Regions from separate parts of the Streptomyces doebereineriae genome, predicted to be linked through region 3. Evidence: riboswitches for the same ligand, from Rfam matches in the RefSeq annotation. Region 3 holds a riboswitch; each other region holds the start of a gene.
What was found. A riboswitch is a leader RNA that binds a small molecule or an ion and turns the genes downstream of it on or off. The one in region 3 is predicted to bind S-adenosylmethionine.
Positions count from the first base shown of each region.

Region 1: it holds a riboswitch for S-adenosylmethionine, as region 3 does, so the genes downstream of both, RNB18_RS23770 (amino acid ABC transporter permease) here and thrC (threonine synthase) in region 3, are expected to answer to the same signal.
Region 2: it holds a riboswitch for S-adenosylmethionine, as region 3 does, so the genes downstream of both, RNB18_RS53780 (putative leader peptide) here and thrC (threonine synthase) in region 3, are expected to answer to the same signal.

Region 1 is NZ_JAVREZ010000008.1:114,290-124,526, forward strand. Features, by position in the region: gene RNB18_RS23735 (LLM class flavin-dependent oxidoreductase) at 1-42, opposite strand, end outside; gene RNB18_RS23740 (NtaA/DmoA family FMN-dependent monooxygenase) at 39-1,415, opposite strand; gene RNB18_RS23745 (LLM class flavin-dependent oxidoreductase) at 1,451-2,659, opposite strand; gene RNB18_RS23750 (putative leader peptide) at 2,742-2,888, opposite strand; gene RNB18_RS23755 (GNAT family N-acetyltransferase) at 2,885-3,640, opposite strand; gene RNB18_RS23760 (transporter substrate-binding domain-containing protein) at 3,681-4,703, opposite strand; gene RNB18_RS23765 (amino acid ABC transporter ATP-binding protein) at 4,756-5,535, opposite strand; gene RNB18_RS23770 (amino acid ABC transporter permease) at 5,532-6,515, opposite strand; SAM riboswitch class IV at 6,851-6,960, opposite strand; gene RNB18_RS23775 (glutathione S-transferase C-terminal domain-containing protein) at 7,026-7,892, opposite strand; gene RNB18_RS23780 (putative leader peptide) at 7,946-8,068, opposite strand; gene RNB18_RS23785 (IlvD/Edd family dehydratase) at 8,211-9,923, opposite strand; gene RNB18_RS23790 (IclR family transcriptional regulator) at 9,974-10,237, shown strand, end outside.
Region 2 is NZ_JAVREZ010000010.1:113,707-123,943, reverse strand. Features, by position in the region: gene RNB18_RS27725 (alpha-L-fucosidase) at 1-760, opposite strand, end outside; gene RNB18_RS27720 (hypothetical protein) at 1,112-1,237, opposite strand; gene RNB18_RS27715 (LLM class flavin-dependent oxidoreductase) at 1,234-2,274, opposite strand; gene RNB18_RS27710 (DUF1684 domain-containing protein) at 2,318-3,142, opposite strand; gene RNB18_RS27705 (ABC transporter ATP-binding protein) at 3,139-4,854, opposite strand; gene RNB18_RS27700 (ABC transporter permease) at 4,836-5,762, opposite strand; gene RNB18_RS27695 (ABC transporter permease) at 5,759-6,718, opposite strand; gene RNB18_RS27690 (ABC transporter substrate-binding protein) at 6,722-8,344, opposite strand; gene RNB18_RS53780 (putative leader peptide) at 8,530-8,616, opposite strand; SAM riboswitch class IV at 8,680-8,789, opposite strand; gene RNB18_RS27685 (MFS transporter) at 8,804-10,237, opposite strand, start outside.
Region 3 is NZ_JAVREZ010000014.1:109,926-120,162, forward strand. Features, by position in the region: gene RNB18_RS33680 (NADH:flavin oxidoreductase) at 1-163, opposite strand, end outside; gene groL (chaperonin GroEL) at 539-2,164, opposite strand; gene RNB18_RS33690 (cold-shock protein) at 2,522-2,728, opposite strand; gene RNB18_RS33695 (ubiquitin-like small modifier protein 1) at 3,172-3,447, opposite strand; gene thrC (threonine synthase) at 3,495-4,778, opposite strand; SAM riboswitch class I at 4,796-4,954, opposite strand; gene RNB18_RS33705 (glucosyl-3-phosphoglycerate synthase) at 5,092-6,036, shown strand; gene RNB18_RS33710 (alpha,alpha-trehalose-phosphate synthase (UDP-forming)) at 6,132-7,538, shown strand; gene otsB (trehalose-phosphatase) at 7,749-8,591, shown strand; gene RNB18_RS33720 (DUF3263 domain-containing protein) at 8,606-8,839, opposite strand; gene RNB18_RS33725 (ABC transporter substrate-binding protein) at 8,873-10,174, opposite strand.

The DNA.
Region 1 (10,237 bases), on a different contig from region 3:
ATCGGGCCGGTGCACGATCAGTGTGATCGCGAGAAACTTCACGACGCCACTCGCTGCTCGTCCTGGAGGTCGTCCGGGTGGGCCAGGCCGAGGTGGTGGCGGAGGGTCGGACCCTCGTACTCGGTGCGGAAGACGCCCTGTTCCTGGAGGAGCGGGACGACCTTGTCGGCGAAGGCGTCGAGGCCGGTCGGGGTGATGTGCGGGACCAGGATGAAGCCGTCGCTGGCGTCGGCCTGCACATACTCGTTGATCGTGCGGGCGATCGTCTCCGGCGAGCCGATGAAGTTCTGCCGGTTGCCGGTGTTGATGACCAGGTCGCGGATGGACCAGTTGTTGGCGGCGGCCAGCTCGCGCCACTCGCGGGCGGTGGCCAGCGGGTCCCGGTACATGCGGACCTGGGCACGCCCCTTGGAGATGTGGTTGTCGCTGACGTCCGGGTCGATGTCGGGGAGCGGTCCTTCGGGGTCGTAGGAGGACAGGTCCCGGTTCCAGACGAACTCCAGGTGCTTCAGCGCCGTGGCGCCGCTGACCTGCTGGCGCCTGACGATCCGTGCCAGTTCCTCGGCCTCGGCGTCGGTGTCCGCGAGGGCGAAGGAGGCGGCGGGCAGGATCAGCAACTGGTCGTGGCGCCGGCCGTACTTGGCGAGGCGGTTCTTGACGTCCGTATAGAAGGCCTGGCCCTCCTTGAGGGTGGCGTACCGGCTGAAGATCGCGTCGGCACCGGACGCGGCGAACTCCCGGCCCTCCTCGGAGTCGCCGGCCTGGAAGACGACCGGGCGGCCCTGCGGGGAGCGCGGGACGTTGAACTGCCCGTGGATGTCGAAGTGCTGACCGGTGTGCACGAAGGAACCGGCCTTGGCGTCCCGCAGGAACACGCCCGACTCCTGATCGGCGAGGATCTCGTCGCCGTGCCAGGAGTCGAAGAGCTCCTGGGTGGTGGCGAGGAACTCCTTGGCGCGGGAGTAGCGCTCCTCCTGCGGCAGGAAGCCGCCTCGGCGGAAGTTCTCGCCGGTGAAGGCGTCCCAGGAGGTGACGACGTTCCACGCGGAGCGGCCGCCGGAGAGGTGGTCGAGGCTGGCGAACTGGCGGGCCACCTCGTAGGGCTCGTTGAACGTGGAGTTGATGGTGCCGGTCAGACCGAGGTGCTCGGTGACGGCGGCCAGCGCGGCGAGGACGGTGAAGGTGTCGGGGCGGCCGACGACGTCCAGGTCATAGATCTTTCCGCCCTGTTCCCGCAGGCGGAGGCCCTCGGCGAGGAACAGGAAGTCGAACTTGGCGCGTTCGGCGGTCTTCGCGAAGTGCGCGAAGGAGCTGAACTCGATGTGGCTGCCGGCCTCGGGGTCGCTCCACACGGTGGTGTTGTTGACGCCCGGGAAGTGCGCGGCCAGGTGGATCTGCTTCAGCGGCTTGCTCATGATGTGCGGTCCTTCCGGCTCAAAGGCTCAGAGGCTCAGGCGGCGGCGTAGCGGTTGGCGGGGCGGTCGAGGCCCAGCAGGCCACGCAGGGTGTCGGCCTCGTAGTCGGTGCGGAATGCGCCCCGGCGCTGGAGTTCGGGGACCAGACCGCGGGTGATCGCCGGGAGGTCGTGACCGAGGACGGCGGGCCGCAGCCGGAAGCCGGTGAGGCCGGCGGCCTGGAACTCACCGAGCAGGTCGGCGAGTTGGGTGGGAGTGCCGGTGAAGATGCGGGCATCGCTCTGGTACGGCTCTCCCGCGCGGGTGTCGAGACGGTCCCGGCGGGCGGCGGCCTCGGCGGGGTCGTCGTCGAGGAAGACGACCAAGTCGCCGAAGACATGAAGGAGTTCGTCGGCACGGCCGGCCGTCTCCTGCTCGGCGCGGATCTCGGAGACGATGGCGCGGGCCTGGCCGGTGTCGTGCGGGGTGATGTAACCGACGTCGGCCTGGCGGGCGATGAGCCGGTAGGGGACGGTCTGGTGCCCGAGGGCGGTGACGAGCGGCTGGCCCTGCGGCGGTCGGGGCGTGATGGAGGGACCCTTGACGCTGAAGTGCTTCCCCTCGAAGTCGATGTAGTGCAGCTTGTCCCGGTCGATGAAGCGGCCGGTGGCGGCGTCGCGGATCTCGGCGTCGTCCTCCCAGCTGTCCCAGAGCCGGCGCACGGCCTCCACGTAGTCGGCGGCCTCGTCGAAGAGGTCGGTGACGAGTTCCTGCGTCTCGGGACTGTCGTAGGCCTCGATACGGGGGATGGTGCGGCGGCCGAAGTGCGCGGCCTCGCCCGGTCGCGCGGTGATCTGGACCCGCAGGCCCGCGCGGCCGGTGCTGACGTAGTCGAGGGTCGCGATGGCCTTGGAGAGGTGGAACGGCTCCGTGTGGGTGACCACCGCGGTCGGGACCAGGCCTATGTGCCGGGTGAGCGGGGCGATGCGCGAGGCGATCAGAACGGCGTCGAGCCGGCCGCGGACCTGGTCGGTGCGCTCGTCCGGGTCGAGGAAATGGGACGACTGCGGGCCGAGGCCGTCCTCGATGGTGACGAAGTCGAGCAGGCCGCGCTCGGCCTCGGCGACCAGGTCGGCCCAGTATCCGGCGGTGAGCAAGTCGTGGGGCCGGGCCTCTGGCTCGCGCCAGGAGGCGGGGTGCCAGCCGGTGCCGTCCAGAGCGACGGCGAGATGCAGCAAGGAGGGAGACGAAGAAGAGGGGGACACGGGTGGGTGCCTTCCTGAAGATCCGTACGAGATGGCCGGCCCCCAGGAGGTCGGGGCACGGCGGCTGGGGCAGCTGAACGGGTCAGGAACAACAGAGCGCGGTGGACACGCGCAGGAGATCGATGTGGGGCCGGGAGTGGAGGTGGGCGGAGCGGAGTGTGCTGATCACGCCCGTCACCTCCTCCTTCTGGACGCGCGACGGCGCCCGGCGGATCTCGTCGTGAGTCACAACACCGGGCCCTGGTGGGATGTTCCTGGACTGCGGACCAGGACGATGGGCGAGCGGCGGCGCAGGGTGAAACCGATCGACTCGTAGAGCCGGATCGCCCTGGTGTTGTTCGCCGCCGCGTGCAGGAACGGGGTGTCGCCGCGCTCCCGAATCCCGGCGGCGACCGCGCGGACCAGGCGGGTGGCGAGGCCCCGGCCCCGGTACGCGGGGTCGGTGCAGACCGCGCTGATCTCGGTCCAGCCGGGCGGGCGGAGCCGTTCGCCGGCCAGGGCGATGAGCCGCCCTTGGTCCCGGATGCCGAGATAGGTGCCTAGTGCGATGGTCCGCTTGAGAAAGGGTCCCGGCTTGGTGCGGGCGACCAGGTCCAGGATCTCGGGTACGTCGTCGGGGCCCAGCCGTACCGCCTCGGGGGCCGGTTCGGCGCGCAGCGCGGTGTCGACGAGTTGGACGCCCACGCCCCCGCCGACGATCTCCCAGCCGGCCGGGACCGTCTCAACGGGCTTGATCCGTACGGTGGTTCCTGGGCCGACGAGCGTGAGCAGGTCGGCCCAGGCGGCCGGGTCGCGGGGATCGGCGAGGGCGGCGAAGGCGTAGACGTCGTCCGGGTAGCGGGCGGCGCGGCCGACGCGTTCGGCGAGGTGGGCGTGCGGGCCGTCGAGGGCGGCCCATACGGCGTTGTCGAGGACGGATGTGTCGTGCGCGGTGGGTCTCGAGAAGGCTCCGCCTGCGCGGAAGTCGGTCTGCTGGGCCACGGAGGCGGAGTCCTTTCCTACCGGGTTCGCCGAGGACGGGTCAGGAGTTGTCGAGCGGCAGACCGGGCGGGTTGACCTCCGACTTGGAGACGGCGTCGTTGGAGAGGTTCCACGCGGTGAGCCACTTGGCGTACTGACCGTTGTCGATCAGGTGGTTGATCGCGTCGGCGAGGGGCTTGGCGAGGCCGCTGCCCTTCTTGGCGGTCGCGGCGATCAGGCCCTGGAGCGTCTCGCCGGCACCGGAGTACTGGCCCGCGATGCGGGTCGCGTTGGGCGTGCTCGCGGTCTGGGTGACGTGGTAGGAGGAGTTGGGGCTGGGGCCCAGGTAGGCATCGATCTTGCCGCTGGCGAGGGCCAGGTAGATGCTGGGGCTGTCCTGGAAGTACTTGATGGTGAGCTTCTTGCCCTCCTTCTTCAGCTTGGCCTGCCACTCCAGCAGGATCCGCTCCTGGTTGGTGCCGGCACCGACCGAGACCGTCTTGCCCGCGAGGGCCTCGTAGTCGCCGTCGAAGGTCCACTTCGAGGTCTTGAGCGTCTCGAAGGCGAGGTCGTCCTTGCGGTAGGAGGCGAACTCGTACTTCTGCTTGCGCTCCTCGGTGTCGGTGATGTTCGAGAACCCGACGTTCACCTTGCCGCTGTCGATGCCGACGAAGAGGTTCTCCCAGGTGAACCGCTTGACCTCGGGTTCCAGGCCGAGGACGGCGGCGACCAGGCGGGCCAGGTCGGTCTCGGAGCCGGTGAGGGTCTTCTGGTCGCTGCCCACGAAGCCCAGCGGCGGGGAACCGGAGGGCAGGGTGCCGGAGCCGATGACGAGCTTGCCGCTCTTCTTCACGGCGGCGGGCAGTTCGGCGCTGATGGACTTCACCTCGGCGACCTTGAGCGCGGTCTCCTTGGCGGCGCCGTTGGACAACCGGCCCACGGTCACCGTGCCGGCGCTGTCGGTCGTCCCGGTGGCGGCGTCGCTGTCACCGCCGCAGGCCGCGAGCCCGCCGGCGAGGGTGGCGACGGTGGTCGCCGCGGTGATGCCGCGTATCAGGCTGCGTCGGGAGGGGTGAATGGGCATGGCTGTCCTTAGGAGTTGGGAGAAAAGGGGTGAGGAGTTGGGGGAAAGGGGTTCAGAGGACCTTGCTCAGGAAGTCCCGGGTCCGCTCGTGCCGCGGCCGGTCCAGGACCTCGGAGGGCGGGCCCTGCTCGACGATGCGTCCGCCGTCGATGAAGACGACCCGGTCGGCGATCTCGCGGGCGAAGCCGATCTCGTGGGTGACGATGACGAGCGTGGTGCCGCTGGTCGCCAGGTCCTTGATGACGGCGAGGACTTCACCGACGAGTTCGGGGTCGAGGGCGGAGGTCGGCTCGTCGAAGAGGATGACTCCCGGGCGCAGGGCGAGGGCGCGGGCGATGGCCACGCGCTGCTGCTGGCCTCCCGACAACTGCCGGGGGTAGGCGCCGGTCCTGTCGCCGAGCCCGACCCGGCCGAGGAGTTCGCGGGCCAGTTCCTGCGCCTCCGCCCTGCCGAGCTTGCCGGTCGCCACCGGCGCGGCGGCCACGTTGTCGAGGACGGTCAGGTGCGGGAACAGGTTGAAGTTCTGGAAGACGAACCCGATGCGGCTGCGCTGGGTCAGGATGGCGCGCTCGCTGAGCTCCTTCAGCCGGTCGCCCTGTCGGCGGACGCCGATCAGCTCGTCGTTGACGCTGACATGGCCGATCTCCGGCTTCTCCAGGTGGTTGATGACCCGCAGCAGGGTGGACTTCCCGGAGCCGGACGGGCCGAGGATCACGGTGACCTCGCCGGGCCGCACGGTCAGGTCGACCCCGTCCAGTACCCGGTGGGTGCCGTACCACTTGTGCACGCCGTGCACTTCGAGCGCGACCGGGGTGATGTCGGTGACGGTCATATCGCGGTCTCCCTGCGGACACGCGCCTTGAGGTCGGTGAGACCGGCACGCAGTTTCTGGAGCGGTGTCGGCGGCAGGGAGCGGGTGGCGCCCCGGGCGTAATACCGCTCGACGTAGAACTGGATGATTGAGACGGCGCTGGTGAGGATCAGGTACCAGACGGTGGCGACCAGCAGCAGCGGCACGATGTCTCCGGGGTAGGTGGAGCCCATGGACTGCACGGTGCCGAACAGGTCGAGCAGGGAGACGTAGAAGACCAGCGAGGTGCTCTTGATGAGGCCGATGAGCTGGTTGACGTAGTTCGGGGTGATCGAGCGCAACGCCTGCGGGAAGACGATCTTCCGGAACTGGTACCCCTTCGGCAGACCGAGTGCCGAGGCCGCCTCGTGCTGGCCCTGGTCGACGGAGAGGATGCCGCCACGGACGACCTCCGCGGCATAGGCGGCCTCGTTGAGGCTGAGGCCGATCACCGCGATGACCATGTCGGTGGCGAGCCGGGACTCGTCGAAGGAGAAGAAGGCCGGCCCGAAGGGGACGCCGACGCTCAGCGTCTTGTACAGGGCGCTGAAGTTGTAGAGGAACAGCAGGAGCACGATCAGTGGAATGGAGCGCAGAGCCCACACATAGGTCCAGCTCACCGCCCGCAGCACCGGGCTCTTCGAGAGCCGGGCCAGGGCGAGCAGAATGCCGCCGAGGAGGCCCAGCACCGCGCTGTAGGCGGTGACTTCCAGGGTGATCAGTAGCCCGTCGAGGACGGTCGGCCGCAGGAACCAGTAGCCGAACCGGTCCCACTGGTAGAACGGGTTGGTCACCAGGCCGTGGACGAACTGGGCCGCCAGAACCAGGACGACGGCGGTGGCGATCCAGCGGCCCGGTCGCCTCAGCGGCAGAACTCGCTGCGCTGCGAGTGGCTTTGACGATGCGTCGGGCTTCGGCGGTGCGTCGGTGACGGACACGGCGGCACCTGGGGGTTCACTCATGAGGGGGCTCCGGCGGAGTCGGGTTCCCCTGGGGCACGGCGAACACGGCGTACTACGGCGGCAGTACGTGACGCTCGGGCACCGGGGGCTGGGCGGACGACGGCACACCGCGAACGCGGCGTTCGTCAGGAACGCGGGGGCTGGGAAGGAATGTCAGCCCCGACAGCGGGCACGGCCCGGTGCGGTACACAGTGCGCTGCTCACGCGGAGCAGATCGACGCTCCGGTCTGCCACGAGCACGTTCGTGTACGGCTGTACGCAGCTCGGGGAGCGGCGCGTGGCCGTCCTGGAGACTGCGTACATGTCCGTCACCGTGCTCTTCCGGCCCCTGGGGCCCCTCGCGCTTACCGAAACGTGATCCGGTCCGGTCGTCACCTGGGGCACCCCACCGCGGAGCGAGGGTTGCCGGTCAGCAAGCCAGGGCTTGTCGCTGACACTCATGACCGTTCTGGGCCGTAGTTAAGACAATTGCCCGAACGAATGTCAATCCTGGTCCATCAGGTGGAACCCTCAGGACGTGCGGGCGGCGTGCGAGGCCCAGTCCAGAATCTGTACGGCGGCCCCGGCGGCCTCCAGGCCCTGGCAGTGGGCGTGGTGCCGGCGGGCGATGCCGTCGAGGTCGAGGTGGGTGCCGAAGGCCGGGTGGGCGGTCAGACGGCGGGCGTAGGCCCACAGCGCGGGATGGCCGGCGAGGCGCTGCACCGCGGCGGCGTCGAGGTGGTGGCGGTGCACGGTGTCGAGTTGCACCAGCGTGACCCACAACTCGACATCGGCGGCGGTGATGTGATCCCGGATCAGGAACTCGCGGTCCACCAGCCAGCGCTCCAACGAGCCCAGGGAGTCCAGCAGTTGCTGCAGGGCGGCGACACGGTCCGCGTCGTCACCGCCCGTCCCCCCGGCCTGCTGCGCGGCCTGCGCGATGCCCTTGCTCATCCGCTCGACGGCCTCGGTCTCCGACTCCGCTCCGCACGGGTACAGCGCCGGACGTCCGCCGCCGAAGTGCCGGGCCAGGTCGCGGGTGATGTCGGTGGCGTGGGTGCTGACGATCCGTCCCGACCAGTCGTCGCTGAGCACGGGTGCGACGGCCGCGCCGGTGTACCGGTGCGCGCTGGCCTCGTACAGCGGGCGCAGCGCGGAATGCCCCCCGTCGGGACAGTCGGGAACCGGGTCCAGGAGGGTCACGGGACAGATGTCGTCAAGGCCGAGCAGGCTGTGCACGACGGCGATGCGCAGACCGTCAGCGCAGGCGGCGGCCAGGTGCAGCCGGTAGCGGCGCGGCACGGCGTAGTGCCCACTGCGGGCGTCCTGGCCGATCCGGCCCCGGAACGCGGGGGCCGGGTGGGTGGCGGAGATGCGGGCGAGCGGTGTGACGGACATGGGTCTCCCCGGGGTGTCGGTGTGCAGACGTACACGCGGCGGAAGCGTCGGGCTCAGCCCAGGGGCCTGATGGCGCTGCAGACCCGAAGAAGATCGATGTGGCGGCGGGAGGTCAGAAGAGGCGAAGGCCGGGATGTCCGGCTCACTCGGCCGACGGCCGGTTCCACGCGCCCCATGTTTCCCTACCTGTTCACTAGGATTCCCATCTGGAGTGTCGATCGGGCCGGGGCGCACGTCAAGAGGGCGTCCACGAGGCGGTCAGGGGCAGGGTCCGCGGCCCGGCCGGGCGGCGAGGTGGGGATCGCCGGCCGCGACCGGTCAGTGCGACTCGCGGCTGACCGCCGAGCCGCTGGAACCGAGGAGGAAGTCCAGGTCGGCTCCCGTGTCGGCCTGTTGGACGTGGTCGACGTACAACCGCTCCCAGCCCCGCCCCGGGTTCGCGAAGCCCTCGACGGTGGCCGCGTTCGGGGTGCGGGCGGCGAGTTCGGCGGCGGGCACCTCGAGGTCGACACGGCGGGCCTCGACGTCGAGGCTGATGACATCGCCGGTCCGTACGAGGGCGAGCGGTCCGCCCGCCGCCGCTTCCGGGGCCACGTGCAGGACGACCGTGCCGTACGCGGTGCCGCTCATCCGGCCGTCGCAGACGCGGACCATGTCCCGCACCCCCTGCTCCAGCAGCTTGGTGGGCAGTGGCATGTTGGCCACCTCGGGCATGCCCGGATACCCCTTGGGGCCGCAGCCGCGCAGGACCAGGACGGAGTCGGCGTCGACGTCCAGGTCCGGGTCGTCGACGCGGGCGTGGAAGTCCTCGATGCTGTCGAAGACGACGGCCCGGCCCCGGTGCCGCAGCAGATGCGGTGAGGCGGCCGCGGGTTTGATCAGCGCTCCGTCGGGGGCGAGGCTGCCGCGCAGGACGGCGATGCCGCCCTCCTCGACCAGGGGCCGCGCCCGGGTCCTGATCACCTCCGCGTCCCAGATCGGGGCGTCGGTGAGGTGGTCCACCAGGGGCTCGCCCGTGACGGTCAGCGCCTCGGGGTCCAGGAGGTCGGCGACCTCGCGCAGCACGGCGAGCAGGCCGCCGGCCCGGTGGAAGTCCTCCATGAGGAAGCGCCCGGCGGGCTGGAGGTCCACCAGGACCGGCACCCGGGAGCCGATGCGGTCGAAGTCGTCCAGGGTCAGGTCGACGCCCAGCCGGCCCGCGATGGCGAGGAGATGGACGACGGCGTTGGTGGAGCCGCCGATCGCGGCCAGCGCCACGATCGCGTTGTGGAAGGACCCCTTGGTCAGGAAGGTGCTCGGGCGGCGCTCGGCGGCCACCAGCTCCACCGCGAGCCGCCCGGTGCCGTGCGCGGCCGCCAGCAGCCGGCTGTCCGGCGCGGGCGTTCCGGCCACCCCGGGGACGACCGTGCCCAGCGCCTCGGCGACCAGCGCCATCGTCGAGGCCGTACCCATGGTGTTGCAGTGTCCGCGGCTGCGGATCATCGAGGACTCGGAGCGGGTGAACTGCTCCTGGGACAGGGTGCCGGCGCGGACCTCCTCCGACAGCCGCCACACGTCCGTGCCGCAGCCCAGCGGTGTGCCGCGGAAGGTGCCGGTCAGCATCGGCCCGCCGGGCACGACCACGGCGGGCAGGTCCACCGAGGCGGCGGCCATCAGCAGCGACGGGATCGTCTTGTCGCAGCCGCCCAGCAGGACCACGCCGTCGAGGGGGTTGGCCCGCAGCATCTCCTCCGTGGCCATCGCCGCCATGTTGCGCCAGAGCATGGCCGTGGGCCGCACATTGGTCTCGCCCAGCGACACCACGGGCAGGTCGAGGGGGATGCCGCCCGCCTCGTACACACCGTCGCGGACGGACCTGGCCACCTCGTCCAGGTGCGCGTTGCAGGGCGTGAGGTCGGAGGCGGTGTTGGCGATGGCGATCTGGGGCCGGCCGGTGAAGGCGTCGTCCGGGACGCCCCGGCGCATCCAGGCCCGGTGGATGTAGGCGTTGCGGTCCTGTCCCCCGTACCACTGTGCGCTGCGAAGGCCCATCGCTCGACTCTTTCCGGTAATCGGTACGACGGTCTACTATCCGGAACGCGATGCAGCATACGCAGCCCTTCCCCGCTTCGACAGCCCCCGTCACGGACAGCGCGGAGGGCGACCGTCTCGTGGGATCGGACCGGGTGCTCGCCGTGCTCAAGGAACTCGCCCGGCACCCGGACGGGGTCTCGCTCGAAGCGCTCACCCGGGCGATCGGCAGCCCCAAAGCGACCGTGCACCGGGCCCTGGCCGCCCTGCGCCGGGCCGGTCTGGCCGGCCAGGACTCCCGCGGCCGCTACCTGCTGGGCGACGAGTTCCTGCGG
Region 2 (10,237 bases), on a different contig from region 3:
CGCTCTGGGCGCCGGTGGACGTCAGGAGCGAGTTCGTGGAGTGGGCGTCGCGCAGGATCAGCGCGCGTCCCTGGGCGACCGGCTGGAGGGACAGCGCGAACACGTGCAGCGAGGTCTGGTTCGGCTCGGGTGCGTGGGTGGTCGGCAACGTGATGGCGATCGCCTCGCGCTGCGGATCGACCCATACCTCCGATGTGCCGATGCCGACGCTGTGTTCGTCCTTCGCGCCGTCCGGACCGTAGCGGTACGGCGCCGACAGCGAACCGCCCGCCGCGTACCAGTCCGCTCCGGTGAGGCCGGCCGTCGTGGTCGAACCGTCCGCGTAGTGCACCGTCGCCTTGCCCGAGGCGTTGCCGTAACTCCCCGAGGTGAGGAAGTAGGCCGCCATGTAGCGGCCCTTGGGCAGGTCGATGCGTTGACCGAGCGCGACGACGTTGTTCTTGGCGCCTGCGGCCGAGGACGGGAAGACGAAGGGAACGCCGTCCACCTGCACCTGGCCAGCCGGGAGTTCCTCGCCCGGGAACGTGTAGCCGGAGCCGTCGAAGTCGCCGCCTCGCGCGGAGGCGGTGTCGATGGCGTCGTTGTCGTAGAGGCTGTCGAGGGGGACGGGAACCGGAGCGGGCACGGCCGCCCATGTCGGGCTCTGCTCGGTGACCGTCTGAGCAGCGTGGGCGTCGGTCGTGGAGGCGAAGGAAAGAGCGGCTGAGGCAGCGACACCCGCCGTGACGCCGAGGACATGACGTCTTGGATACGTACTCATGGCGGCTCCCAATCATCGGATGTCTTGATGATTGAGGAGGCGTGGGAGAGTGTCAATGGGGCGTGCGTGGGAGAGAGTTGAAGCAGAGGTCGGAGGGGTGGGTGCTTCTCGAAGAGTCAGACCGGAGGAGCCTCAAGACGGCGGCAGAGCTCATCGATCGACGCCGTGAGGCAGAGCAATTCTTCAACCATCGCACCCGTCGCTACCAGGACAAGATCGGCGCCGCCGAATCCGGCGGGCCGGACGGCGACGCGCGTACCCGCGGTTGCCGCGGTCGCACCCTGCCCGCGCTGTCGCGCGATGCGAGCGAGAGGTCGGTGACCGATCCGTGGGCGGGTGCTTCCGGACCGACTACGAGGGGGCCGTGGCGGTGACCACCTCGTGCGTGCCCCTACCGGTGAAACGATGACCGTCGGCGAACAGCTCACGGGCGTGGATCTCCCACCGCACGGGCAGCCCCTGCAGGCCGGTGTTCACCGGCCCGCCTCGTGGAGCAGCGCGGTGTCGGGCTGCCAGCCCAGTTCGGGCGCGATCAAGTGCCGTACGTCGTGCAGGATCTGCTCGTAGTCGCCCCGGTGGAACTCGTACGGCAGCTCAAGGCGCAGCTCCGACACGGAGGCGACCACGGGATCTGCGGCCAGTTGCTCCAGGATCTGTTCCGCGGTCCCGACCACGTCCGGGGCGAACAGGATCCGTTTCGGGCCCTGCGGTGCCAGGGTGCGCGCGTGCCGACTGGCCGCGTAGTCCCGGTAGCGGGCGCGGGTGGTCGTGTCCGCGCTGTCGAACGGCACGATCACCCGACCGAGCGCCACCCGTGTCGGGCGGTCCTCGGCGAGGGCGCGTCGGTACTCGGAGAGCAGGGCGAGTTGGGCCGTGGTGAAGTCGTCGGTGCTCTCGCCGGTGACGATGTTGCCGCTGAGCAGGTTCAGGCCGTGCTCTGCTGCCCACCGGATCGAGCGCTGACTGCCGCCGCCGTACCAGACCCGGTCCACCAGGCCGGGGCTGTGCGGCTGCAGGCGTGGCCGCTGGGTGTTGCCCGGCGACTGGATCACCGTGTCCGGGCCGCCGAGGTAGTCGCCGCGCAGGTTCTCGACGACCCGGGCGATCCTGCCGTAGGACAGGTCGAAGCCGCGCCAGTCCCCGTCGTACACCAAGTCGCCGAGGAGTTCGGCGTGCGGCATGCCGGTGCTGAAGCCGACCTGCAGCCGGCCGCGGGACAGCACGTCGGCCAGCGCCAGGTCCTCGGCGAGGCGGAACGGGCTTTCGTACCCGATCGGGATGACCGCGGTCCCCAGCTCGACCCGCTGGGTGCGCTGGCCGGCCGCGGCGAGGAAGACCGCAGCCGAGCCGACACCGTGTTCGAGATGGCGTTGCCGGATCCAGGCGCCGTCGAAGCCCAGCCGTTCGCCGTACTCGAACAGCTGGAGCGTCTCCTCCAGGCCGGTGTACGGGTCGCCGTCGGCGAAGTTGCCCGGACTGAGAAAGGCAAGCGAGCTGATCGTGGGGGTACTCATTCGGGGTGCGTCCCTCTCTGGTGATCCCGGTGGCGTCGGCTGGTCAGGACCCGCCGCGCTCGCGGGGGATCTTTTCCCCTGCCTCGACCGCCACGGGCAGCCGGTTCTCGGCCGGGGGCAGTGGGCAGGTGGCCAGGTCGGTGTAGGCGCACGGCAGGTTCGCCGCCCGGTTGAAGTCCAGGACGACCGTGCCGTCGGCGGCGGGCGGGTCGAGGGCGAGGGCCCGGTTGGCCGCGTAGGTGGTGACCCCGGAGGTCGCGTCGGTGAACAGCACCAGCAGACTGCCCGGAGCGTGTCCGGGGAACGCGGTCAGTGCCAACTCCCGTCCGTCCAGCTCGAATTCGATCCGGCCCGGCGCGTCGTACACGTGCTCAAGGCCTTCGACCGCGGCACCCACGGTCGTGGGCCGCGGCTCGTCGAAGGCCGTGTAGCGGCCGGTCACGGCCCAGCGGGGATGCGGGGCATAGGCGGGCGTGCCGGTGAAGGCGGAACGCAGAGGGGTTTCCGGGTGCCGAGGACGCACGATGTCGTGTCCGCCGCGCTTGGCCACCTCGATCACCGCGTCGTCCCAGACCGCGTTCACCCCGCCGCGCTCCGGGAGCACCCCGAAGCGGTGCTCGCCGCGCACGGGGGTGCCGTCGACGACCAGTTCCTCGCCGTCGTCGAGGACCACGACGACCCCGTCGGCGCCGGTCGACCAGGCGCCCGGAGCGTCGGGGAAGCGCTGCGGCTCGTCGCTGAGCCAGTGCAGGCCGGTGATGGCGAGGAACCCGTGGGGGTCGGCGAGTCGTGCCTCCTGCCTGGTGTGCCACTCCTGCCAGTCGCGGGTGAAGGCGGACAGGTCTGCGGTGGTGTCCTGAACGGTCATGCGTGCTCCTTCGTTTCCAGGGGCTCGGATGCGGTCCTGGGGTAACGGCCGCCGGGGATCGCCGCGAGCAGTTCGCGGGTGTACGCGTGGCGGGGCCGGGCGAACAGGTCTTCTGCGGTGCCCGTCTCGACGATGCGGCCGGCCCGCATGACGGCGACGTGGTGGGCGATCTGGCGTACGACGGCCAGGTCGTGCGAGATGAACAGGTACGCCACCCCGGTGTCGGCCTGCAGTTCGGCGAGCAGGTCGAGGACCTGGGCCTGGACGGAGACGTCGAGGGCGGACACCGGCTCGTCGCAGACGACCAGGTCGGGGGAGAGTGCCAGGGCGCGGGCGATCGCGACGCGCTGCCGCTGGCCGCCGGACAGCTCCGCCGGGCGGCGCTCCAGCGTCGACGCGGGCAGCGCCACCCGATCGAGCAGTTCCCGGGCCCGGGCCAGCCGGGAGGCGCGGTCGCCGACCTTGAAGGCACGCAGCGGCTCGGTGATCACCTCGCCGATGGAGAACCTCGGGTCCAGCGAGGCGTACGGGTTCTGGTAGACGAGCTGGGCCCGGCGTCGCAGCTGCCGCGCCGGTGCCCCGCGCGCGGTCGTGACATCGGCGCCGTCGAACACGATGCGTCCGGCGGTCGGGTCGGTCAGGCGGAGCACCAGGCGGGCGGTGGTGGACTTCCCGGAGCCGGACTCGCCGACCAGGGCCAGCGTGCGGCCCCGGTGGAGGGTGAAGCTGACGTCGTCGACCGCGCGCAGCGTCCCGGAGCCGGGCAGGCGGAACTCCTTGACCGCACCCTGGACCTCGACCAACGGCGCCGTCCCGGGAGCGGACGGCGTCGTGACCGTGGCTCGGGGGCGGGCCGTGGCCAGGCTCGGCGCGCTGGCCAGCAGCCGCCGGGTGTATGCGTGCTGCGGGTTGTCGAGGATGTCGCGGGTCGGACCGGCCTCGACAACCCGGCCCTCGGACATGACCACGATCCGCTGTGCCCGGTCGGCGGCCACGCCGAGATCGTGCGTCACCAGCAGCACCGCGGTGCCGGACTGTTCGGTGAGGTGCTGCAGGTGGTCGAGGATGACCCGTTGCACGGTGACGTCCAGGGCGCTGGTCGGCTCGTCGGCGATGATCAGCTTGGGTTTGCCGGCGATGGCGACGGCGATGAGGGCACGCTGCCGCATTCCGCCGGACAGTTCGTGCGGGTACTGCCGGGCGCGGGTGGCCGCGTCGGGCAGTCCGGCCTGCTCCAGGATGGCGACCGCGTCCGACGGGGCGGACCGGCGGGTCGTCAGCTGGTGGATGCGCAGCACCTCGGCGACCTGCTCGCCGATGCGTTTGACGGGGTTGAGCGACACGGTGGGGTCCTGGGGCACCAGGCCGATCCGTGCGCCGCGTACGGTGCGCAGCTCGCGTTCGGACAGCGAGGAGAGGTCCTGGCGGCCGAAGCGGACGGTGCCGGCGTCGATGCCGCCGTTCGCCGCCAGGAGCCGGATGATCGCGTGCGCGGTCGTGCTCTTGCCGGATCCGGACTCGCCGACCACCGCGGTCACCTGGCCCGGCCACACGTCGAGGTCCACGCCTCGCACGGCCTGCACAGTGCCGCCGCGGGTGCGGTACGACACCGACAGGCCCCGTACCTCCAGCAGCGGTTGCGGTGTGTTCGTCACATTCCCACCCGTTCCGGGTTCGTCCGTCGTGGGGCCGGTCATCGCTGTCGGGACCATTCGCCGTCCAGGGCTCGCGCGATGCGGTTGGTGGCCAGTACGGTCGCGGCGATCGCCAGGCCGGGCAGTGCGGTGAGCCACCAGGCGTTGCCCAGGTAGTTGCGCCCGTCGGAGATCAGCGTGCCCCATTCCGGTGCGGGGGGCGGTGCCCCGTAGCCGAGGAAGCTCAGCGACGACACTGCGAGGACCGAGGTGCCGAAGTCGAGGGTGGCCAGGACGATCACCGGGCCCGCCGCGTTGGGCAGTACGTGCCGGCCGAGGACTGAGTACCAGCGGGTCCCGCACGAGCGCGACGCCTCGACGAAGACCGCCTGCCGTACCCGCAGCACCTCCGCGCGTGTCACCCGGGCGAAGGCGGCGACGCTGGCGGCCCCGACCGCGACGGCGACCTTGACCGTTCCGTAGCCCAGCGCGGTGACCAGCGCCAGGGAGAGGAACAGTGCCGGGATCGACAGCAGTACGTCGACGAAGCGCATCAGTACGTCGTCGACCCAGCGGCCCACGAAGCCGGCGACCAGGCCGAGCAGGCCACCGACCACGAAGGCGACCGCCACCGCGATCAGCGTGGCCTTGAGTGACAGCTGCGCACCGTGCACCACCCGGGAGAACAGGTCGCGTCCCAGTTCGTCGGTGCCGAACCAGTGTGCGCCGCTGGGGCCGCGGAAGTTCTGCGACGGCACCCCGTGCAACGGGTCCTGGGAGGTGAACAGACCCGGCCGGAACGCGGCCAGTACCACGAGGACCACGATGAGGACCGATGCCAGCAGGCCGGGCCGGCGCACGAAGAAGCGCAGGACGCGCCGCAGTTCGAGACCTTCTCCGGGACTCGGGTCGGGGCCGGGTTCGACGGATCGTGCGGGGCCGAGCGCGGCGCCGGTGGCGACGTCGTCGACGAGGGGCTGGGTCATGCCAGGCTCCCCTTCCTGCCGGAGGCCACGACGATCCGCGGGTCGAGCAGCGGATAGACGAGATCGACGATCAGGTTCGCCAGCACGAAGATCAGCGCTCCGAACACCACGACTCCCTGGACCAACGGGATGTCCTGGGCCGTGACCGCGGCGGCCGTCACCCGGCCCAGGCCGTCACGGGAGAACACGGTCTCCACGACCACCGAACCGGCGATCAGTTGCCCGGCCAGCAGCCCGACGACCGTCAGCGCCGGCAGTGACGCGTTGCGCAGGGCGTGCCGCAGGTGGATCCGCAGCCTGCCCGCGCCCTTGGCCCGCGCTGTCTCCACATAGGCCTGATCCAGGGCCGTGAGCAGGCTCTTGGCCAGCACCTGCGCCACCAGCGCGCCGGTCGGGAGCGCCAGCGTCAGCGACGGCAGCACCAAGCCCGGCAATCCGTCGTTGCCGAACGCGGGGAACCACCGCAGCCGGAAGGAGAACAGCTCGACGAGCAGCAGCCCGACCCAGAAGGTCGGCACAGACACGCCCAGCGGCGGCAACGACAGCAGCAGTTGCCGCAGCCATCGCCGCGAGGTGTAGGTCGCCAACACCGCGAGAGAGCCGCCGAGGACCACCGCGAGCAACAGCGCCGTGCCGGTCAGCGTCAGGGTCTGTGGAAGTGCGTCGCTCAGGGTCGTGGTCACCGATCGGCCGGTGGAGACCGAGTCGCCGAAGTCCCCGCGTACCGCGTCGCCGAGGTGGTCGGCGTACTGCACCAGCACCGGCTTGTCGAAGCCGTACTCGTGTCGGAGCCTGGCGAGCTGCGCCGGATCGACCTGCCCCGAGTCCGCTCCGGCGCCGGCCATCGCCGACACCGGATCACCGGGGAGGAAATCCAGCACCAGGAACGAGACCGTGTAGGCCGCCCACAGCACCCCGAGGGCCTGTGCGAGGCGTTTGATCACATAGCGGCGCATGCGTCAGCCGATCCAGGTGTCGTGCAGCTGGATCCGGCTGGAGGCCTCGAAGTCGAGGTCGTGCACCTTCTTCGCCACCCCGAGCTGGGTCTGCAGCTCCACCACCGGCACGATGTACGCGTTCTTCACGATCAACTGCTGTGCCTGGTCGACCAGTTGCTTGCGCTTGGCCGCATCGGTGGTCGCCGCCTGCTGGTTCAGCAGCGAGTCCAGCGGGCTTGCGGGCAGGTGGTAGAAGTTGGCCAGCCGGGTGGAGTACTGGCTGCGCAGGATGTCCGGGTCGGCGCGGGTCAGGTTGCCCCACCCGGCGTCGAAGTCACCGGACTGCAGCGTCGCGGCGAGCTGGCTGATCTGCCGTTCCTTGAGCGCGACGTCGATGCCGACGGCCTTGAGCTGCTGCTGGATCAGCTCCAGCGCGGGCTGGTTCGTGGCCGCATTGGCGAACCACGTGACGGCCAGGCTCAGTCTGGTGCCGTTCTTCGTCCGGATGCCGTCGCTGCCGGTCTTCCAACCGGCCGAGTCCAGCAGCGACTTCGCCTTCGCCGCGTCGTAGGCCAGAGCCGAGCCGAGGTTCGCGTAATCCGGCGTGGTGTGCGCCAGGATGCTGGTGGCCGGCTGCGTGCCGGTCGGGAACACGGCGTCGACGATCTGCTGCCGGTCGATGGCGAACAGGATCGCCTGACGCACCTTCACGTCCTTCAGCAGCGGCCGGGAGTTGTTCAGCCCCAGGTTGAACACGTTGCCCGGGTTGGCCCGTCCCAGCAGGCTCACCTGGCCGCCCTTGAGCGCCGCCTCGTCGGCCTTGCCGACGCTGCTGATCGCGTCCACCTGGCCGGACTGCAGGCTGCCGGTGCGCACCCCCGCCTCGGGCACCACCTTGAACACCACCTTGTCGAGGTACGCCTCGCCCTTCTTGGTCCACAGCGAGGAACCCCAGTCGTACTTGGCGCGCTTGGCCAAGGTGATCGACTGGTTCTGGACGTAACTCTTCAGCGTGAACGGGCCGCTGCCCACGATCCCCTGGCTGCACTTCTGTTGCGGGGACTTCTTCGCGCTCGCCGACGATTCGATGCCCAGTGAGAACGTGGAAGTGGCCTGGAGGAACTGGGCGTTGGGCTGCTTGAACTTCACCCGCACGGTGAGCGGGTCGACCGCGGTGGTGCTCTCCACGCCGCTCAGGTATCCCTGGGCCAGGATTCCCAGGGCGCCGAGCTTCGGTACCGCGTCGAAGTTGTCCTTGACCACCTGCGCGGTCAGCGGTGTTCCGTCGCTGAAGGTGACACCGGATCTGAGGTGGAAGGTGAAGGCCTTCGTGTCCGGGCTGATGTCCCAGCTCTTCGCCAGCCACGGCACGATCTTGCCGGTCTTGGGATCCTGGTCGGTCAGGGAGTCGACGACCTGACGCAACGAGTAGATGGTGTCGTTGCTGCCGACCTGCTGCGGATCCACGCAGCCGGCGTCGGAACCCACCGCGAACGTCAGTGTGCCGCCGGGCCTGGCCTGACCGCCGTCGTTGCTCGAGCTGCTGCCGCTGCCGGACGAGCATGCGGTCAGCAGCACACTGGTTGTCAGGAGCGCGGACAGTGCCGCCCATCGGGCAGAGCGGGAATCCGGATGAGATATCACGGAACGAGGTCTCCTACTCGAAAGCCGACACGCACGTTCTACGCGCGCGGGCATGGAGATGAGGGGATGGTGTTGCTCACGAAAAGAGCCGCACTGTGTGAGAGCGCTGAGAGGGAAAGGGCTCAGGAATTGCCGCGCGTGTCAAAGACAGCGGTGAGCGGCTTCAGCCAGTCGACGGGACGCAGTCAGCCATGACACAGGCAGCTGGTGATGCGCTGCAGGTCGATGTGGCGTCGACGGGAGAAGCGGGGGAGAGTCGCGGAAGCCGTCATGGAGAGACTCGAGACGCTGCTGTGCCGCACGCTCACTCCTCCATGTCGGGCCCCTGCCGCGGGGCCTCGCGCTTGCCGGGTCGGCGACCCGGCCGGGCTTTCACCTGGAGCACCCCACCGCGTCGGAGGGTTGCCGGTCAGCAAGCCAGGGCTTGATGCTGACACTCAATGCCATTTGAAACTTTATCTATCTCCGACGTAATCCGTCAACGGGGTGCGGGTGTCCTGGCCCGGGGAGCTGAGGACGGGGTCGAGCCGTGAGGTGCGGACGCAGCAGTGACAGGACGGCGGCCGCGGTGAGCAGACCGGCACAGAGGAGAGTCGCGTGTGCAAATGCCGTACGGGGGCCGCCGGTTGATCCCGACGTACCGTGCAGATAGCTCCCGGAGACGGCGCTGAGGGCGACGGCCGCGGCGATCCGCTGGGCCATCTGGAGAATGCCACCGGCCACTCCCGCGGCCTCGGCCGGAGCGTGCTGAAGGACCAGGGCCTGGTTGGGGGAGACGGTCAGCCCGGCGGCGGCACCGGACAGGAGTTGAACGGCGGCGAGCAGCAGAGGGAGCGCGGTGCGCGGCGCGGTGAGGGCGACGGCCGCGCCGCCCAGCAACGTGAGGATTCCCAGGGCGAGACCGACGGTGACGGTGTGCGGTCCGAGACGGCGCACCACGCGCCAGGCCACGGCCGAGGTGACTCCCATGGCCACGGCGGATGGGAGGGTGACAAGAGCGGCGGTGAGCGCGGACAGTCCGAGACCGCTCTGCAGGAACATGGTCAGGACCAGCGTCGCCGCCAGCGAGGAGCCGAAGGCGGCCATCGCGATGGCTGTCCCGAGCGTGTACGGGCGCGAGCGTGGGAGTGAAGGGTGCACCAGCGGAACCCGTCCGGATCGCATGCGCAGACGTTGTCCGAGAACCAGGCAGCAGGCCAGTCCGACCGCGGTGACGGCCCACAGTGCCGCACCCTGGGCGCTGCCCGGTCTGCTGATGAAGGGCAGCATCAGGGCCAGGGTGAGCGCACCGGCCCAGATCAGTCCCCACCAGTCGAGCCGACTGCGTCCGACCGTCCCCCGTGCCTTCGGGAGCCAGCGGAACGCGAGCCAGAGGGTGACCATCCCACAGGGCGTGTTGAGCAGCAGGCACAGCCTCCATCCCAACTCAGGGCCGCAGGTCGCGACCAGGGCGCCGCCGAGCGCCGGTCCGAGCGCCGCGGCGATGCCGCCCGTGACGGCGTACAGGCCCAGTGCACGCGCCCGGTCCAGGCCGCTGAAGACGTCCTGAAGGGTGCCGATGACCTGGGAGTTGACCAGACCTGCCCCGGCGCCCTGCACCAGCCGCGCGGCGATCAGCAGGTCCGGTCGCACACCGGTGGCGGCCACCGCACCGAAAAGGACGAAGGCCGACAGCCCGACGAGGAACAGCCCTTTGCGCCCGCGCACGTCACCGAGGCTGCCGCCCGGCACCAGCATCAGGCCGAAGGTCAGTGAGTAACCGGCGACGATCCACTGCACATCGGTGGGACCCGCCTCGAGCGACTGACGCAGCGCCGGCACAGCGATGTTGAGGACCGACTGGTCGAGAAGAGTTGTGACCCCTGCCGCCATGCACACCATCAGCACCCGACG
Region 3 (10,237 bases):
CGCGGCGGGAGTAGTACGACGCCACGTCCGCGCCGGGGATGCCGCCCGGGGAGAAGTGCCGGGTCATCGGCGCCATCACGATGCGGTTCGGGACGGTCAGGCCGTTGATGTGGGCCGGGCGGGAGAGGATCTCGGCGGCGCGGGAGGTGGCGGGGGCGGTCACGTGGCAGTACTCCTCGGTATGTGCATGCGCATGGACACTACCCAGGTGCCAACCGCCTCATCCCGCTCAGGATTTCCCGGGGCGCTGTGACTCCGGCCACGCATGGAGGCCGCGCATGAAAGAAGCCCGCCCCACCATCGTGGGACGGGCTTCGTGTCGAGCGCCGGGCAGGCCTTGCACCTGCATCTCCCCGCAGGAAGCGGGGCGTCTTTCCTTGGACCACCAACGCGTAGTCGACCGACGGGAGTTCACGTCGAGCGGCTCGTGATCAAGCATAGCGCAGGAAAAGACCGGGGGCGGCCATCCCTGTTTCCAGGAAGTGCCGCCCCCGGGAAGGACGTTGATCAACCGTCAGGCCTGGCGGCCGGGGGTCGATCAGAAGTCCATGTCACCGCCCGGCATGCCGCCGCCGGCCGGGGCAGCGCCCGCCTTCTCCGGCTTGTCGGCGATGACGGCCTCGGTGGTGAGGAACAGCGCGGCGATGGAGGCGGCGTTCTGCAGGGCAGAGCGCGTGACCTTCGCCGGGTCGATGATGCCTTCGGCGATCATGTCGACGTACTCACCGGTCGCGGCGTTCAGGCCGTGGCCGACGGGCAGGTTGCGCACCTTCTCGACGATGACGCCACCCTCGAGACCACCGTTGACGGCGATCTGCTTGAGCGGGGCCTCCAGGGCCAGCTTCACGGCGTTGGCGCCGGTCAGCTCGTCACCCTCCAGGTCCAGCTTCTCGAAGACCGAGGAGGCCTGGATGAGGGCCACGCCACCACCGGCGACGATGCCCTCCTCGACGGCCGCCTTCGCGTTGCGAACGGCGTCCTCGATGCGGTGCTTGCGCTCCTTGAGCTCGACCTCGGTCGCGGCACCGGCCTTGATGACGGCGACGCCACCGGCGAGCTTCGCCAGGCGCTCCTGGAGCTTCTCGCGGTCGTAGTCCGAGTCGCTGTTCTCGATCTCGGCGCGGATCTGGTTGACCCGGCCCTGAACCTGCTCGGAGGAGCCGGCACCGTCGACGATGGTGGTCTCGTCCTTGGTGATGACGACCTTGCGGGCACGGCCCAGAAGGTCGATGGAGGTGTTCTCCAGCTTGAGGCCGACCTCCTCGGAGATGACCTCGCCGCCGGTGAGGATGGCGATGTCGTTCAGCATCGCCTTGCGGCGGTCACCGAAGCCCGGGGCCTTGACGGCGACGGACTTGAAGGTGCCACGGATCTTGTTGACGACCAGGGTCGACAGGGCCTCGCCCTCGACGTCCTCGGCGATGATCAGCAGCGGCTTGCCCGACTGCATGACCTTCTCCAGGAGCGGGAGCAGGTCCTTGACGGAGCCGATCTTGGAGTTGGCGATGAGGATGTACGGGTCGTCGAGCGACGCCTCCATCCGCTCCATGTCGGTGGCGAAGTACGCCGAGATGTAGCCCTTGTCGAAGCGCATACCCTCGGTGAGCTCCAGCTCCAGACCGAAGGTCTGGGACTCCTCGACGGTGATGACGCCTTCCTTGCCGACCTTGTCCATCGCCTCGGCGATGAGCTCGCCGATCTGGGTGTCGGCGGCGGAGATGGAGGCCGTGGAGGCGATCTGCTCCTTGGTCTCGACATCCTTGGCCTGCTCGAGCAGGGCGGCGGAGACGGCCTCGACGGCCTTCTCGATACCGCGCTTGAGGGCCATGGGGTTGGCGCCGGCGGCTACGTTGCGCAGGCCTTCCTTGACCAGGGCCTGGGCGAGCACGGTCGCGGTGGTCGTACCGTCACCGGCGACGTCGTCCGTCTTCTTGGCGACTTCCTTGACCAGCTCGGCGCCGATCTTCTCGTACGGGTCCTCGAGCTCGATCTCCTTGGCGATGGAGACACCATCGTTGGTGATCGTGGGGGCGCCCCACTTCTTCTCGAGGACGACGTTGCGGCCCTTGGGGCCGAGCGTCACCTTGACGGCGTCCGCGAGCTGGTTCATGCCGCGCTCGAGGCCGCGCCGCGCCTCCTCGTCGAACGCGATGATCTTGGCCATGTGAAGTGGTCCCTCCAGGACTGGGGGTGATTCCTTCGGACCGCGCCCGCGCCCGCGACGGACGGCTCGCCGGCCTGTGGATCCTTGCCCCACAAGGCCTGCGGGCCTCACCGACCCGGTCCATCTTTGTCACTCTCACCTTCAGAGTGCTAACGCCAATGATTAGCACTCGGCATGGTCGAGTGCAAGCGCCTCTCGTGTATCGGGCAGGACACCGAGCACCGGAGACAGCTCGCTACCGGCCCGTACGGGCCGGCCCCGGGCATGCCGAAGGGCCCGTACCCCATGACTCCCTATGGGGGACGAGCCCTTCGAAGAAGAACAGAAGAACGACGCTGTTGTTACCCGGCGCGTGCTTCAGCCGGTCGCCAGGCGAACCATGTCCGCCTGCGGCCCCTTCTGACCTTGCGAGATCTCGAACTCGACCCGCTGGCCCTCTTCAAGGGTGCGGTAGCCGTCCATCTGAATCGCGCTGTAGTGGACGAATACATCCGCACCACCGTCGACCGCGATGAAGCCGTACCCCTTCTCCGCGTTGAACCACTTGACGGTGCCCTGAGCCATGCCTAACTCCCCTATTACTGGCCCTTGCACGGATCCACACTTCGTGGATCCGGGTCAGACCTCACCCCCCACATGGTTGGGGGCGTGCGCCGGAACGCGTCGACCGCGGCTGAATGTATCTGTCCAACTGCCGTCTGCAACAGGTCAATCGGACGAGAATTCTGGACGGAAGGGGTCCGGAATGTAGTGAGAATTCGCCTGAATTCGGGGCAAGTCGGGCCCCATAAAAGACACATAAGGCACTTAAGACGCGCACACTTTGGCTACTTCTCATCGCATGTGGAGCGAGAACTCATATGCACGCGGCAAGAAGAAAGCCGCTGCTTCCCCAACTGTACCGCGCTCAACCATAGAGAATTGCCCCCTCCGCTTCTCAAGCGGAGGGGGCAATCCGATGAACACTCGGTAATTACCGTTACCGAAGGTAATGACCAGTCATACGGTCACCCGCCGGCGACGGCCGGAATGATCGAGACGCCGGCCCCGTCGGGCGTCGCCGTCTCCAGCCCCTGCTCGAAGCGCACATCGTCGTCGTTGACGTACACATTGACGAACCGCCGCAGCTTGCCCTGGTCGTCGAGAACGCGCGCGGCGATACCGGTGTGGTTCTTCTCCAGATCGGCGATGACGTCGGCGAGGGTCGCGCCCTCGGCCTGCACCTCGGCCTGCCCGCCGGTGTAGGTGCGCAGGATGGTGGGGATACGGACGGAAACGCTCATGTTTCAGGACCTCCGGTCGGGGTGAGGGCTTTCAGCGGCCGCGGCGACTACGCGAGGCCGGCCTCGCGGAACGAATCCAGGTTGGGGCGGATCGTGGCGGTGAGACCCGTACCCGCCACCGCGTCCAGCGTCTTCAGACCATCACCGGTGTTCAGCACGACGGTCGTCAGCGAGGGATCCAGCAGACCGTTCTCGATCAGCTTCTTCGCCACGCCGACGGTCACGCCACCCGCGGTCTCCGCGAAGATCCCCTCGGTCCGCGCGAGCAGCTTGATCGCGTCGACGACCTGCTCGTCGTTCACGTCCTCCACCGCACCACCGGTGCGACGCGCGATGTCCAGCACGTACGGACCGTCCGCCGGGTTCCCGATCGCGAGGGACTTGGCGATGGTGTTCGGCTTCTGGGGCCGGACCACGTCGTGGCCCGCCTTGTACGCGACCGACACCGGCGAGCACCCCTCGGCCTGCGCGCCGAAGATCTTGTACGGCTTGTCCTCGACGAGCCCGAGCTTGATCAGCTCCTGCAGACCCTTGTCGATCTTCGTGAGCTGCGAGCCGGAGGCGATCGGCACGACCAGCTGGTCGGGGAGCTGCCAGCCCAGCTGCTCGCAGATCTCGTACGCCAGGGTCTTGGACCCCTCCGCGTAGTACGGCCGCAGGTTGACGTTGACGAAACCCCAGCCCTCGCCGGCCGGGTCGCCGATCAGCTCGGAGCAGAAGCGGTTCACGTCGTCGTAGTTGCCCTCGATGCCGACGAGCTCGCCGCCGTAGATCGCGGCCATCACGACCTTGCCCTGCTCCAGGTCGTGCGGGATGAACACGCAGGATCGGAACCCGGCCCGGGCCGCGGCGGCACCCACGGCGCCGGCGAGGTTGCCGGTGGAGGAGCAGGAGAGGGTGGTGAAGTCGAAGGCGCGAGCGGCCTCGATGGCCTGGGCGACGACCCGGTCCTTGAAGGAGTGCGTCGGGTTGCCGGAGTCGTCCTTCACGAAGAGCTTGCCGGCGTCGACACCCAGCTCGCGGGCGAGGTTGTCGGCCTTGACGAGCTTGGTCCAGCCGGGGTTGATGTTCGGCTTGTCCGCCACGTCCGCGGGGACGGGCAGCAGCGGGGCGTAGCGCCAGATGTTCGCGGGGCCCGCCTCGATCTGCTTGCGGAGCTCCTCGGTGTCGTAGGCCGAGAAGTCGTACGCGATCTCGAGCGGGCCGAAACACTCCTCGCAGGCGAAGACCGGACCGAGCGGGACGCGGTGGCCGCATTCGCGGCAGCTCAGCGCCGCGGCGGGACCCAGATCGACGGAGTTCGTGGTGCTTGCAACAGTCTGCACAGCCATGGAGGCGAGGCCCTTTCTCCTCATCTTCCTCACGACGCATCTCGCCGTGAGACGGATTTGGCACCTTCCCGAGTCGGGAGCCTCGCGGAAACGATCGTCAGCGATCGCTACGAGAACCGACTGGAGGGTTGCCGGGGCTTCATCGGGCCGTATCCCTCTGCCCCTCTGGATGAGCGGTATGAAGTTGTGAACAGCGGGCCACCCAGGACATGCGATGGTCATCCGCGTTGTTCAAGACTGTAACCGACGGCCAGGACAGTTGAGAGAGACGTCCGAACCGCGAGATGGATCAAAGGCAGAGGAGCCGCGCACTGTGCTGAACGAAGTCGAGCGCTGGCTGGCCACGCGTTCCTGGTCCGTGACCGATCGCCCGCTGCACAGGATCATGGCGGCGAAGCGGGGCACGGGCCGGACGGTCAGTGTTGTCCTGCCCGCGCTCAACGAGGAGGAGACGGTCGGTGACATCGTCTCCGTGATCCGTCATGACCTCATGCAGCAGGTCCCGCTCGTCGACGAGATCGTCGTCGTCGACTCGGGATCCACCGACCGCACGTCCGAGGTCGCCGCCGCGGCCGGTGCGCGGGTCGTCCACCGCGACGACATCCTCCCGCGCATACCCGCCGTGCCCGGCAAGGGCGAGGTCCTGTGGCGTTCCCTGCTCGCCACCTCGGGGGACATCGTCTGTTTCATCGACGCCGACCTGAAGGAGTTCTCCTCGGACTTCGTCTCCGGCATCGTCGGCCCGCTGCTCACCGACCCCGAGGTCGACCTGGTCAAGGGCATGTACGACCGTCCCCTGGGCGGCGCCGCCGGGCAGGGCGGCCGGGTCACCGAGCTCATGGCACGTCCGCTGCTGAACATGCACTGGCCGCAGCTGGCCGGTTTCGTGCAGCCGCTGGGCGGCGAGTACGCGGCCCGGCGCTCGTTGCTGGAGCAGCTCCCGTTCCCCGTCGGCTACGGCGTCGAGCTGGGCATGCTGGTCGACGCTCTGCACCTGGTGGGCCTGGACGCGCTCGCACAGGTCGACGTCGGTGTGCGCAAGCACCGTCACCAGGACGGGCAGGCCCTGGGCCGGATGTCCGCCGCGATCTACCGCACCGCCCAGCTGAGGCTGGCCCGCGGCCATATGATCCGGCCCTCCCTCACCCAGTTCGAGCGGGGCCGGGACGGCTTCGAGCCGCGTACGTACTCCGTGGACACCGAGGAGCGGCCGCCGATGGTGGAGATCGCGGAGTACGCGAAGCGTAAGGTCGCGTGAGCGACCGGGTGACAGAACGGGGCGTTCCGTATACGTCCGCGCACTGAGCGCAACCGTACGTTTGAGCGTTTCCGGGCCGGGCTAGGTTGTGGCGTATGGCTTCCACGTCTTCCGTGCAGGGTGCTGCCCAGGTGCTGGTCGCGTCCAACCGCGGCCCGGTCTCGTACGCGGTCCAGGAGGACGGTTCGCTGAGCCCCAAACGGGGCGGCGGCGGACTGGTCTCGGGGCTGTCGGCCATCGGTCCGGAGGCGGGCGCGCTGTGGGTGTGCTCGGCGCTGTCCGACGGCGACCGCGAGGCGGTGCGGCAGGGGGTCGGCGAGGACGGCGTCCGCATGCTCGCCATCCCGGCCGACGTGCACGCGGACGCGTACAACGGCATCGCGAACTCGGTCCTCTGGTTCGTCCACCATCTCCTCTACCAGACCCCGCTGGAGCCGGCCTTCGACGCGGAGTTCCGGCGGCAGTGGGGGTCGTACGAGACGTACAACCGCGCCTTCGCGGAAGCTCTCGCCGAGGAGGCGGGCGAGGGGGCGGCGGTCCTGGTCCAGGACTACCACCTGTGTCTGGTGCCGGGGATGCTCCGTGAGCTCCGTCCCGACCTGCGCATCTCCCACTTCTCGCACACGCCGTGGGCGCCGGTGGACTACTTCCGGATGCTGCCGGACGACATCGCGGGCCAGGTCCTTCGGGGCATGTTGGGCGCCGACCGGCTCGGCTTCCTCACCCGCCGCTGGGCGGACGCCTTCACGGCGTGCGCCACGGAGTTCGCGGACGGGCTCGGAGAGACCCGGATCGGGGTGCACGGGCTGGGCGCGGACGCCGACTTCCTGCGCGCCCGCTCCCACGAGGCCGACGTCGAGGAGCGCATCGTCGCCCTGCGCGAGGAGATCGGCGCGGGCCGAAAGACGATCGTCCGGGTCGACCGCACCGAACTGTCGAAGAACATCGTGCGCGGCCTGCTCGCCTACCGGCGGCTGCTGGAGTCGCGGCCCGAATGGCGGGAGCGGGTCGTGCACGTGGCGTTCGCGTATCCGTCGCGGCAGGACCTGGCGGTGTACCGGGACTACACGGCTTCGGTGCAGCGGCTGGCGGACGAGATCAACTCCCAGTACGCGACGCCGGGTTGGACTCCGGTCGTGCTGCACGTCAAGGACGACTTCGCCCGCTCGCTGGCCGCGTACCGGCTGGCCGACGTGGCGCTGGTCAACCCCATCCGGGACGGCATGAACCTGGTCGCGAAGGAGGTGCCGCTGGTGTCCGACGAGGGGTGCGCGCTGGTCCTGTCGCGGGAGGCCGGGGCGTACGAGGAGCTGGGCGACGACGCGATCGTGGTGAACCCGTACGACGTGGAACAGACGGCGGCGGCCCTGCACGAGGCCCTGACGATGCCGGCCCACGAACGGGCCGAACGAGCGAAGAGGCTCACCGCGGCGGCGACGGCACTGCCGCCGGCGCAGTGGTTCCTGGACCAGTTGAACGCGCTGAAGGCGGTGAGCAGGTGAACGCGGTGGGCGGGCGACCCCGGTGACCGGCTGGCGCCGTGAGCGGGCGACCCCGGTGACCGGCTGAGCGACTGCGCCGGTCAGGCGACTGGCCGACCGTGCCAACCAGACCACCCGGCCACCCGGCCCTCCAGCCACCAGCCGACTGCGCCACTGACCGATGCCCCGACCACCCGACTGCCCCCACTTCACCCCGCGGAGAGGTACCCCATGAGCAGCCACACCGACCCCGGCGCCCTGCCGAGCCCGGCGACGCCCGCCGGGCGGGACGGGCTGCGGGCGATTCTCGCGGAGCCGCAGCGGGCGGTCATCGGGCTCGACTTCGACGGGACGCTGGCGCCGATCGTGGCGGACCCGGAGCAGGCGCGGGCGCACCCCGAGGCGGTGGCCGTCCTCGCCGCCCTGGCACCGAAGGTGGCCTCCGTCGCGGTGATCACCGGCCGCCCGGCCGAGATCGCGGTCCGCTACGGCGGCTTCGCGGGCGTCCCCGGCCTGGAGCACCTGACGGTCCTCGGCCACTACGGCGCGGAACGCTGGGACGCGGTGACGGGCGAGGTCACGGCGCCCGAACCGCACCCGGGCGTGGCCGCGGTCCGTGCCGAGCTGCCGGAGTTCCTCGACGGAACGGGCGCCTGGATCGAGGAGAAGGGCGGCCGGGCGGTGGCGGTCCACACCCGCCGGGCCCCGGACCCCCAGGCCGCCTTCGACGCCCTGCGCGCCCCCCTCACCGACCTGGCCGGCCGGCACGGCCTGATCGTCGAGCCGGGCCGCCTGGTCCTGGAACTGCGCCCCCCGGGTATGGACAAGGGCGTGGCCCTCCTGACCCACGTCCGCGAACTGTCCGCCACGTCCGTCCTCTACGGCGGTGACGACCTGGGTGACCTCCCGGCCTTCTCCGCGGTCGACGACCTTCGCAGCACCGGCACCCCCGGCCTCCTGGTGTGCAGCGGCAGCGACGAGGTGACGGAACTGCGCAAACGGGCGGACCTGGTGGTGGACGGCCCGGGCGGCGTGGTGGGCCTGCTGCGCGCCCTGGCGGAACGACTCACCTGACCCTCACCCGGCCCTCAGCGTTCCTGCCGCCGCGCCTCCCGGACCCGGCGCAGGCGGTTCACCGTCACCGGGTCGAAGGCCAGGGCGCGCTCGTCGTCCAGCAGGGCGTTCAGCAGCTGGTAGTAGCGGACCGGCGCCAGCCCCAGCTCCTCCCGTATGGCCCGCTCCTTGGCGCCGGGGCCCGGGAAGCCGCGGCGCTCCAGGGCGAGGATGTCCCGCTCCCTGCGGTCCAGCTCCGGATGCTCCATGCCCGGAACCGTAACCCCCGCCACTGACAGCGACTACTCCGCCTTCTGCGCGGTCAGCTGCAGCGCGCGCAGCACCTCCGAAGGGCTCCCGCCCGAACTCACCGCCGACCCGATCTGCTTCTTCACGGCCGCGCTGACCGAGGCCCAGGACGTCTTGCCCACCGGAGGCAGCTCGGAGTCGGGCAGCGCGTCGAGGAAGGGCTTGAGGTCGGAGTCCCGCGAGGCCCGGCTCATGACCGAGGACGCGGAGTTGGTCACCGGCAGCAGGTCGTACTCGCGGGAGAACGCGAGCACGTTCTTCTCGCTGTACACGAAGTCGAGGAAGTCGCCGACCTGCTCGGCGTGCCCGTTCTGCTTGAAGGCCATCATCCAGTCGGCGACCCCCATGGAGTTCTTGGTCTCCCCGTGGGCCCCGGGCATGGGCACCATCCCGAACTTCAGCCCCTTGGCGGCGGCGGTCTTCATCAGCGAGGGATGCCCGTTGAGCATGCCGACGTCCCCGGCGGCGAACGCCGAGAACGCGGCGGCCCGGTTGAGGTTCTCGGGCGCGACCGGCCCGGTCAGCCCCTTGCCGACGAGGTCGTCCCTGAGCCAGGTCAGCGTCGTGACGTTCTCGCCGGAGTCGATGCCGTAGGTCCCGACGGAGTCGACGTACCCGCCGCCCCCGCTCAGCAGCCACTGCATGGTCTCGGCCTGCGCCTCCTCAGGACCGAGCGGCAGCGCGTACGGGTACTTCACCCCGTCCGCCTTGAGCGCCTCGGCATCCGCGGCGAGCTGCTTCCAGGTCGTCGGCGGGGTGAGCCCCGCGTCGGCGAAGAGGGTCTTGTTGTAGAAGAGCAGCCGAGTGGACGCGGCGAACGGCATGCCGTACTGCATCCCGTTGATCCGCCCCGCCGAGGCCAGCTGCGCGACGAAGTCCGCCTGCTCCCGGATCCCGATCAGGTCGTCGGCCTTGTACAGCAGCCCCTTGTCGGCGTAGTCGGCGTACGCGCCGATCTGCGCCATGTCGGGTGCCTTCCCGGCGTCGACCAGCTCCTTGACCTTGCGGTCCACGTCGGTCCAGGAGTACACGCTGACGTCGATCTTCACGCCGGAGTGCTCGGCCTCGTACTCCTTGACGAGCTTGTCCCAGTACTTCTGGGAGCTGTTGGCCGAGCTGTCGCCGTAGTCGGCAGCGACCAGCCTCAGCGTCACCTCGTCCGACCCGGCCCCCAGCCCGCAGCCGCCGAGGACCGCCGTCATGCCCAGCGCGGACACCGCCGCGATCGTTCCCGTCCTGCGCCGCCGCACCGACAACCGCCCCACACTCACGTTCAAAAACTTTCGAAAAGTCATACATATCTCCGACGTAAGGTCTACACCACGTGAGTGGACTAGACCTCTTGCGGGTCGAAGGGC